Regions from separate parts of the Pseudomonas sp. Tn43 genome, predicted to be linked through region 2. Evidence: predicted binding sites of a transcription regulator. Region 2 holds the regulator's gene; each other region holds the start of a gene.
The links. Region 2 encodes FliA, which starts transcription of late flagellar genes. Its sites were predicted from a motif close to CTAAAGTTTNNNNNNNNNNNGCCGNTAA; they were not measured.
Positions count from the first base shown of each region.

Region 1 (3,127 bases), on a different contig from region 2:
CGGCGCTCTGCGGGGTTTGCACAAAGGGATAAAAAGGATGGGTGGCATGATTAAAACTCATGCAGGGGAGTTTCTGATAAGTTGGTGCAATCGCGCTAAAGGAGCCTTCCTGATGTCCCGTCGTCTTCCTCCCTTGTATGCCCTTCGAGCATTCGAAGCCGCGGCGCGGCATAGTTCGTTTACCCGCGCGGCCGAAGAACTGTCGATCACCCAAAGTGCGGTCAGTCGGCACATTCGTACGCTCGAAGAGCATTTCGCCTGTCGGCTGTTTCATCGCAGCGGGCGCAACCTGCAACTGACCGAATCGGCGCGGCTGATCCTGCCCGGCATTCGCGAAGGCTTCACCGCCCTCGAGCGGGCCTGTAATACCTTGCGGGCCGAAGACGACATCCTGCGCATGAAAGCCCCGTCGACCCTGACCATGCGCTGGCTGTTGGCGCGGCTCAGTCGTTTTCGGCACCTGCGACCGGGCAACGAGGTGCAATTGACCAGCGCCTGGATGGACATCGATACGGTGGACTTCAACCATGAGCCCTTCGACTGCGCCGTCATCCTCAGCAACGGGCATTTTCCACTGGACTGGGAGGCGACTTTCCTGTTCCCCGAAGAGCTGATTCCGGTGGGCGCGCCGAATCTTCTGAAGGACCAACCGTGGGACGTTGCGCGCCTGGCCAGTACCGAGCTGCTGCACCCCACGCCAGACCGCCGTGACTGGCGCAACTGGCTGGAGCGCATGGGCCTGACCGATCAAATCTCGCTCAAGGGCGGGCAGGTGTTCGACACGCTGGAGCTTGGCATGATCGCTGCGGCCAGAGGTTACGGCGTGTCCATGGGCGATTTGCTCATGGTGGCGGAGGATGTCGCGCAGGGACGTCTGAGTTTGCCGTGGCCGACGGCCGTTGCCAGTGGTGAAAACTATTACCTGGTCTGGCCGAAAACCCGCCCCGGCGGCGAACGTTTGCGCCGCCTCAGCGATTTCCTGCAAGGCGAGGTCCGGGCCATGGAATTACCGGCTGTCGAACGCCTGGGCTGAATCGATGGAGCCGCCGCAATGGCGGCCTTGGGCCATATCCTCGCTCATTACTCAAGTATTCAACTTTGCCGCCGAAAATCTGCTGATGGCACCGTCGTGCAGGTTCCATGTTTCCCCCACCATCAGAAATTTTGCCGAGTGTGCGATGGGATCAGAATGATCCGGCCACTGGGTCAGGAGCTGTCATGTCTCAACCTCGTGCTCGGATTGCCTCACAGCTGGGTCTTGCGCTTGCCGTGATTCTGGCAATTGTCATCAGTGGCAGTACCGTGTTCGCCCTGCGCTCGCTGGACACCGCCAACCTTGCCACCCGCGAAGAGCATCTGGCCAGTGAGGCTCGCTTGCTGGCTGATCAGTTGAGCACCTTTCACGGCACCTTGCGTGAAAGCACCCAGCGCTTGGCCGGCCTGTTCGAGAAGCGCTTCAGTGCCGGTTTGAGCGTGCACCCGGATCAGCCGGTGACCGTGGCGGGTGTGCAGACCCCGGGCCTGCACCTGGGCAGTGAAGTGCTGAATAACAACTTCGCGGAAGTCGACGAGTTCAAGCAGATGACCGCAGGCGTTGCGACCGTGTTCGTGCGCAGCGGTGAAGAGTTCATTCGGGTCAGCACGAATGTCACCAAACAAGACGGCAGCCGAGCCATTGGCACACTGCTCGACCACGCAAACCCGGCTTACGCCCGTTTGATGGCGGGGCAGAGTTACGTGGGGCGAGCGTTGCTGTTCGAACGCTTCTACATGTCGCAGTACACCCCCGTACGCGACAGCGGAGGTAAGATCATTGCGGTGCTGTACGTAGGATTCGATTACACCGACGCGCAGAACGCACAGTTCTCCAACCTCAAACGCTTCCGCATCGGCCAGACCGGTTCCCTGGCGTTGCTGGATGAACAAGGCAAATGGTTGGTGCCAATTGCCGGTGTACAGGCGCCGGATCAGGCGGTGCCAAGCATCGTCGGTCTGGCCAAGACGCCGGGCAAAGGCGACTTCTGGAACGACACGTCGCAAGATTTTTACAGTGTTGCCGTGCCGTTCGAAGGCGGGCCGTGGTCGGTGGTGGCGAGCATGCCGAAAAGCGAAATCCGCGCCGTCACCTGGAGCGTGGGTATTCAATTGGCGATCGGCAGCTTGCTGGCGATGTTGCTGGCGGTTGGTTCGGCGGTCTGGTTGCTGCGCAGCAAACTGGCGCCACTGGGGGATCTGGTACGCCAGGCCGAAGCCTTGGGCGCCGGTGATTTGAGTGTTCGCCTGAACGTGTCGAGCAATGACGAAATCGGTCAACTGGCCCGCGCCTTCAACCAGATGAGCCAAGCCCTGTCGACCATGGTCGAGCACATCCGTAAGGCCTCGGCAGAGGTCAACAGCCGTGCCCAGGCGTTATCCGGGTTGTCCGGTGGCGCCTATGAAGGGATGGAGCAGCAGTCCGGCGAAATCACCAGCATGGCCGGTGCCGTGGAAGAATTCAGCGCCACCTCGTTGAATATCGCCGACAACATGGGCAACACCCAGCGTCTGGCGCAGGAAAACGCACAGCAAACCCAGATCGGTCGTACGTCGATGGACGAAGCGTCTTCTTCCCTGGAGCAAATCGCCGGTGCATTGAACAGCACCGCGACGGTAATCAATACCTTGGGCCAGCGTTCCCAGGAAATCGGTGGCATTGTCGGGGTAATTACCTCGATTGCCGAGCAAACCAACCTGCTGGCGCTCAACGCCGCCATCGAAGCCGCCCGCGCTGGTGAGCAGGGCCGTGGGTTTGCGGTGGTGGCCGATGAGGTGCGTAACCTGGCCTCGCGTACCCGCCAGGCCACTGATGAAATTTCCGGGATGATCCAAAGCATCCAGCAGGAAACCGGCAACGCCATCAGCACCATGGAGCAGGGCAACGTGCTGATGCAAGAAGGCCTGTCACGCAACGCCAACGTCGCCTCGGCGCTGGCACGGATCGATGAACAAAGCCGCTCGGCCGGTCAGCAATTCGCCGCCATTACTACCGCGACCCAGGAACAAAGCAGCACCGCGACCTTGCTCAGCAGCAACCTGCAAAGCATCGCGTTGGCGAACAGTGAACAGCGCGAAGTGGTGTCGAACCTGG
Region 1 is NZ_JACHYG010000004.1:336,910-340,036, forward strand. It holds gene FHW68_RS13225 (LysR substrate-binding domain-containing protein) at 113-1,033, shown strand; gene FHW68_RS13230 (methyl-accepting chemotaxis protein) at 1,219-3,127, shown strand, end outside.
Region 1: FHW68_RS13230 (methyl-accepting chemotaxis protein) is a predicted target of FliA. The motif match lies at 1,084-1,111, and genes of this name have one in related genera.

Region 2 (3,127 bases):
GATCTGAGACACTTCCTCGGCTTGCGGCATGTGCGGGTCAATCTGGAAATTGACGATCGCGCTATGCAGCTCGCGGGTGAGCTTGCCCACTTCCTGGTACAGGCCGCGGTCACGGGTCTGGTTGAGCTCATGGATCAGTTGCACAGCGTCGCCGAACCTGCCTTTTTCAAGGCTCTCGACCAGTTCGACCGCGTGTTTTTTCAGAGTCGATTCAAAATCGCCCTGCGAAGATTCGTTATGCCCCATAGCTCCCCCGTGACGGACTGGCTTTGCACATCAACCGATGCGTTCGAAGATCTTTTCAATCTTGTCTTTCAACGCCTGAGCCGTGAATGGCTTGACCACATAACCGTTCACACCCGCCTGAGCGGCTTCGATGATTTGCTCGCGCTTGGCTTCGGCCGTGACCATCAACACCGGCAGGTGTTTGAGCTTTTCATCGGCACGCACATGGCGCAGCAGATCAATACCGGTCATGCCGGGCATGTTCCAGTCCGTTACCAGAAAGTCGATGCTCCCGCTGTTGAGGACCGGAATGGCGGTGGTGCCATCGTCAGCCTCGACCGTGTTGGTGAACCCAAGGTCACGCAACAGGTTTTTTATGATTCGCCGCATCGTTGAGAAGTCATCAACGATGAGGATTTTCATATTCTTGTCCAATTCGACCTCCAAGCAGTCTTAAAACGCGCGCAGCACCTGAACGCGCCGTTCAATCAATTCGGCGTAACACTCAACAGTTGCATGGATTACAACGGGCCGTGGCAGATGCAGCAAAATGCCGTACCCACCTCGTTCGCAGTGTCCCCACACTGCCTGTCAGCGCGCTCGCCACTCCCCCAAACGCCCCCGCAAACGGGCCGCGCACTGGCTGTGTAACTGGCTGACCCGCGATTCGCTGACCCCCAGGACCTCACCGATTTCCTTGAGGTTCAACTCTTCGTCGTAGTACAGCGCCAACACCAGTCGCTCACGCTCCGGCAAATTGGCAATCGCGTCCGCCAGCGCTGCCTGGAAGCGTTCATCTTCCAGATCGCGTGACGGCTCGAGATGAGCACTGGCGCCATCCTCGTGCAGCCCTTCGTGTTCGCCGTCCTGCAACAGATCGTCGAAACTGAATAACCGGCTGCCCAGGGTGTCGTTCAAAATCCCGTAGTAATCGTCGAGACTCAATTGGAGTTCGGCCGCAACTTCGTGATCTTTAGCGTCACGGCCGGTTTTAGCTTCAATCGAGCGAATGGCGTCGCTGACCATGCGGGTATTACGGTGAACCGAACGTGGCGCCCAGTCCCCCTTGCGCACTTCATCGAGCATCGCGCCACGGATTCGAATGCCCGCGTACGTCTCGAAGCTCGCGCCTTTGCTGGCGTCGTATTTGGTTGATACTTCAAGCAGGCCGATCATCCCGGCCTGGATCAGGTCTTCGACCTGGACACTGGCCGGCAGACGCGCCAGCAAGTGGTAGGCAATGCGTTTGACCAGTGGCGCGTAACGCTCGATCAGCTCGTACTGCGCGTCACGCGCCGACTTCTTGTAGAGGTTGTAGCCACTGGCTGTCATAGGACGGGTCCTGCGGTCTGTTGCACGAGGCGCTCGACGAAAAACTCCAGGTGCCCGCGTGGGTTGGCCGGCAGTGGCCAGGTGTCGACCTTTTGCGCAATGGCCTTGAACGCCAGGGCACATTTGGAGCGCGGGAAGGCTTCGTAGACAGCACGCTGCTTCTGCACGGCCTTGCGCACGCTTTCGTCGTAAGGCACGGCACCGACGTATTGTAAGGCGACGTCGAGGAAACGATCCGTGACCTTGGTCAACTTGGCGAACAGGTTGCGACCTTCCTGCGGGCTCTGCGCCATGTTGGCCAGGACGCGGAAACGATTCATGCCGTAGTCGCGATTCAGCAATTTGATCAGCGCGTAGGCGTCGGTAATTGACGTCGGCTCATCGCACACCACCAGCAGCACTTCCTGAGCGGCGCGAACGAAACTGACCACCGAGTCACCGATACCCGCAGCAGTGTCGATCACCAATACGTCAAGGTTGTCGCCAATGTCGCTGAACGCCTGGATCAGGCCGGCATGCTGGGCCGGGCTCAGATGAACCATGCTCTGGGTTCCGGACGCCGCCGGCACGATGCGAATACCGCCGGGCCCTTGCAACAGGACGTCGCGCAGCTCACAGCGGCCTTCAATCACGTCGGCCAACGTGCGTTTGGGTGTCAGTCCCAGCAGGACGTCGACGTTCGCCAGCCCCAGATCGGCGTCCAGCAGCATGACGCGCCGGCCGAGCTCCGCTAGAGCCAGGGACAAGTTCACTGACACGTTAGTCTTGCCGACGCCACCTTTGCCGCCGGTCACCGCGATCACCTGTACGGGATGCATGCTGCCCATGTTATTTCTTTACCTTGTCTTACTTAGACGGAGGCCACATTACTGGCTGCGCGTTCACCAACTGAACAATGCATGGCAGACCATCGATGTAGGTACAAAAACTGTTCATTAGCACCTCAGCCAACCTGCTTGGTCGGGCTGTGGTAAATATCAGCGAACATGTCAGCCATGGCTTCTTCGCTGGGTTCTTCCTGCATTTGCACGCTAACGGCGCGACTGACCAGCTGATGACGACGCGGCAGATGCAAATCATCCGGGATCCGCGGGCCATCGGTGAGGTAAGCCACCGGCAGTTCATGACTGATGGCCAGGCTCAACACCTCGCCCAAGCTTGCCGTTTCATCCAGTTTAGTCAGGATGCAGCCGGCGAGGCCGCAACGTTTGTAACTGTGATAAGCGGCGGTTAGAACCTGTTTCTGGCTGGTGGTTGCCAAGACCAGATAATTTTTTGATTTGATGCCCCGTCCGGCCAGACTTTCGAGCTGCATGCGCAGTGCCGGGTCGCTGGCCTGAAGGCCGGCGGTATCGATCAGCACCACGCGTTTGCGCAGCAAAGGCTCCAGCGCCTGCACCAGCGATTGGCCCGGGTCGACGTGGGTCACCGACACATTGAGGATGCGGCCCAGGGTCTTGAGCTGTTCCTGAGCGCCGATGCGATAGCTGTCCATGCTCACCAGCGCGATGTTTTGCGCGCCGTACTTGAGCACATAACGCGCTGCGAGCTTGGCCAGTGTGGTGGTCTT
Region 2 is NZ_JACHYG010000003.1:50,730-53,856, forward strand. It holds gene FHW68_RS08740 (protein phosphatase CheZ) at 1-246, opposite strand, end outside; gene FHW68_RS08745 (chemotaxis response regulator CheY) at 277-648, opposite strand; gene fliA (RNA polymerase sigma factor FliA) at 817-1,557, opposite strand; gene fleN (flagellar synthesis regulator FleN) at 1,554-2,384, opposite strand; gene flhF (flagellar biosynthesis protein FlhF) at 2,501-3,127, opposite strand, start outside.

Region 3 (3,127 bases), on a different contig from region 2:
GAGAACCGATCTGCAGCGAGCTGATCATCTTGTGGATCTCTTCCGCCGATTCCTGGGTGCGATGAGCCAGGTTGCGCACCTCGTCCGCCACCACCGCAAAACCACGACCAGCCTCACCGGCACGGGCCGCTTCGATGGCCGCGTTGAGCGCCAGCAAATTGGTCTGTTGAGAGATGCCTTTGATCACATCGAGAATGTGGCCGATGTTGTCAGTGCTCGCATTCAGGGTTTCGATCTGCGTGCAGGACAGGCTGATTTTCTGTGACAACTCGGTCATGGCCAAAATGGTTTTCTCCACCACCTGACGGCCGTCATCAGCCTGTTCGCTCGCGCCGCTGGCATGTTGCGAAGCATCGGCGGCGTTGCGGGCGATTTCCTGGGTGGCGGCGCCCAATTGGTTGATCGCAGCAGCCACACTGTTGGTGCGGGCGCTTTGTTCGTCGGAGCCGATGATCGAAGCGTTGGACGATGCCATCACCCGTTGCGACAGGTCATGCACCTGACGGGTCGCCGAAGACACTTCGCTAATCGACGCGTGAATCCGCTCCACGAACTGGTTGAAAGAGCCGCCCAACTCGCCGAATTCGTCTTTGCTTTGCACCACGAGGCGACGGGTCAGATCGCCCTCACCCTGAGCGATGTCCTGCATCGCACGCCCCATCGTGGTCAGCGGACGCATCAGCACACTAATCAGCAGACTCAGCAGCACGGCAATGGCAGTCACGGCAATGAACATCGCGATCAGCGCTGAGGTGCGGAACTGGCTCAGTGGTGCATAGGCCTTGGCCTTGTCGATTGACAGACCGATGTACCACTCTGCATTCGGCAACCCACTCACCGGCGTGAACGAGAGGATGCGGTCCTGCTTGTTCAGTTCTACTTCCTGATTGCCTTTGCCGATACGGACACTGGAGCCCGGATAGATGTCTTTCAGGTTCTTCATCACCTGGTCCTTGTCCGGGCTGACGATCACCTGACCGTCGGCGCTGACGAGGAACGCGTGACCGATGCCACCGAAGTCCACCGAGTTGATGATCTTCACCAGGGTTTCCAGACTCAGATCGCCGCCGACGACGCCCAGCAGTTCGCCTTGCTTTTTCACCGGCATGGCGATGGTCACCACCAACCCGCCGACCGCGGCCATGTAAGGCGGGGTCAGCATGGTCTTGTCGGCGACCACGGCTTGCTTGTACCAAGGGCGCTGACGCGGATCGTAGCCGTCCGGCATCTTCGCGTCAGGGCGCTGGGTGAACACACCATTGGCCTGCCCGACGTAGGTGAACTGGAAGTTCGAGGTGAGGGCCGGTTGATCGACCAGCCCCGGGAAATCAGCATCGGCACCTTGATGAGCGATGTTCTGCGCGAGATTTTCCAGGACCAAGACGCGGCCGCTCATCCAGTTCTGCACGCTGCTGGCGGTCAGCTCGCCGGCTTGCTCGACGGAAGACTCGAGGTTTTGGCGAATGGTGTTTCGCTGCAGATAGTCGTTGTACAAAGTGAACAACGCAAAAGCCAGCACCACGACGCCTGAAGCGGCCAGCAGGATTTTATGGCTGAACTTGAGATTCATTTCATGGGCTTCTTATGCAAAAAGTGGGGATGCGTTCCGGTTTCAACATTCCATGTAACCGCGCAGACGGCATTCTGGGGCCGCTCTACTTTGGTGCACGCATGTCTCACCAGTCTGTCGGCACGAGCTGGAGAAATCTTAGGAATTTGTACGAAACACGTCAGATACCCGCCGAACGGCGTGCTAGAGCGTTCGAATAGCCGTATTTGTGGGTGGTTGTTCGAAGGGCAGTTGCAAATTTTCCGACCCTTGATGACAATGCGACTAATTATCATTTGTGACGTCGGGCTGTCGCGTTCATGTCTTCACCTGAGTTTGCAGTACAGGCGCTTTACAGCAGTCATCACGGGTGGCTCAACGCATGGCTACGTGCGCGATTGGGCAATGCGGCCGATGCGGCGGATCTGGCTCAGGACACATTCGTCCGGTTGCTGCAAAGGACCGAACGCCTGGAGCTCAAAGCCCCCCGGGCATTTCTAAGAACCATTGCTCGCGGCTTGGTGATCGACCATTGGCGTCGTGAGGAAATCGAACGCGCATACCTGGAAACCATTGCCCATTTGCCCGAGGCCGAAACCCCGAGCGCCGAGGCGCGGGCATTGGTGCTCGAATTGCTGGAAAGCATCGCCCGCATGCTGGAAGGCCTGAAGCCGAAAGTGCGTCAGGCATTTCTGCTGGCCCAGTGCGAAGGACTTACCCACAAGCAGATCGCCGAACACATGGGGTTATCCCTGCGTTCAGTGGAACGTTATGTGGCCGACGCGCTGTATCACTGCTACGTGCTGCGGTACGAAGCGTGATGCCTGCGGATAACTCAGCGCTGACCCGTCGCAGCGCGCCCCATCAGCAGGTGGTCAAACAAGCCATTCATTGGTTGCTGCGCCTGCGTAACAACGCGACCAATCCCAGCCTGCGCCAACAATGCGACGTCTGGCGGGCGGAACACCATGAACACGAACTGGCCTGGCAACGGGTGCAGTCCTTGCAGGCCGAGTTGAGCAGCACTCTGCGCGCGGTGCCCGGCGCTCAAGTCGCTTTCAACACGTTGGAAAACAGCGCACAAGGACTCGGGCGACGCCAGGCATTGAAGCTGCTGTCGGGCGCGTTATTGATGGGTTCGGCGGCCTGGTTGGGCAAGGATGTGATCGGCGGGCAACAGTGGACCGCCGACTTCGCCACCGCCACGGGCGAGCGACGCGGTTTCCAGTTACCGGATGGCACGCGCCTTGAGCTCAACACCGCCAGCGCGGTGGACCTGGACTACACCGCGCAACAGCGCCTGATCAAACTGACTCGCGGCGAGATCGTCGTGACATGCGGTGAGGCAAGTGAAGGGGTTTCGTTTGATCGACCGTTGCGGGTGCAAAGCCGTCACGGCGTGTTCGAAAGTGTGGCGGCGCGCTTCATCGTTCGTCAGGACGCCGACTGCACGCGGCTCAGCGTCACCAGCGGCACAGTCGCCATCCATTCGCCACGGGCCGCCGATGGGCTGCCGACTCAGGTGCAGGCCGGGCAGAGTTACCTGATCGATCGGAGTCGAGCGCAGTTGGCACCGCC
Region 3 is NZ_JACHYG010000023.1:17,899-21,025, forward strand. It holds gene FHW68_RS26820 (methyl-accepting chemotaxis protein) at 1-1,570, opposite strand, end outside; gene FHW68_RS26825 (sigma-70 family RNA polymerase sigma factor) at 1,870-2,370, shown strand; gene FHW68_RS26830 (FecR domain-containing protein) at 2,370-3,127, shown strand, end outside.
Region 3: FHW68_RS26820 (methyl-accepting chemotaxis protein) is a predicted target of FliA. The motif match lies at 1,685-1,712, and genes of this name have one in related genera.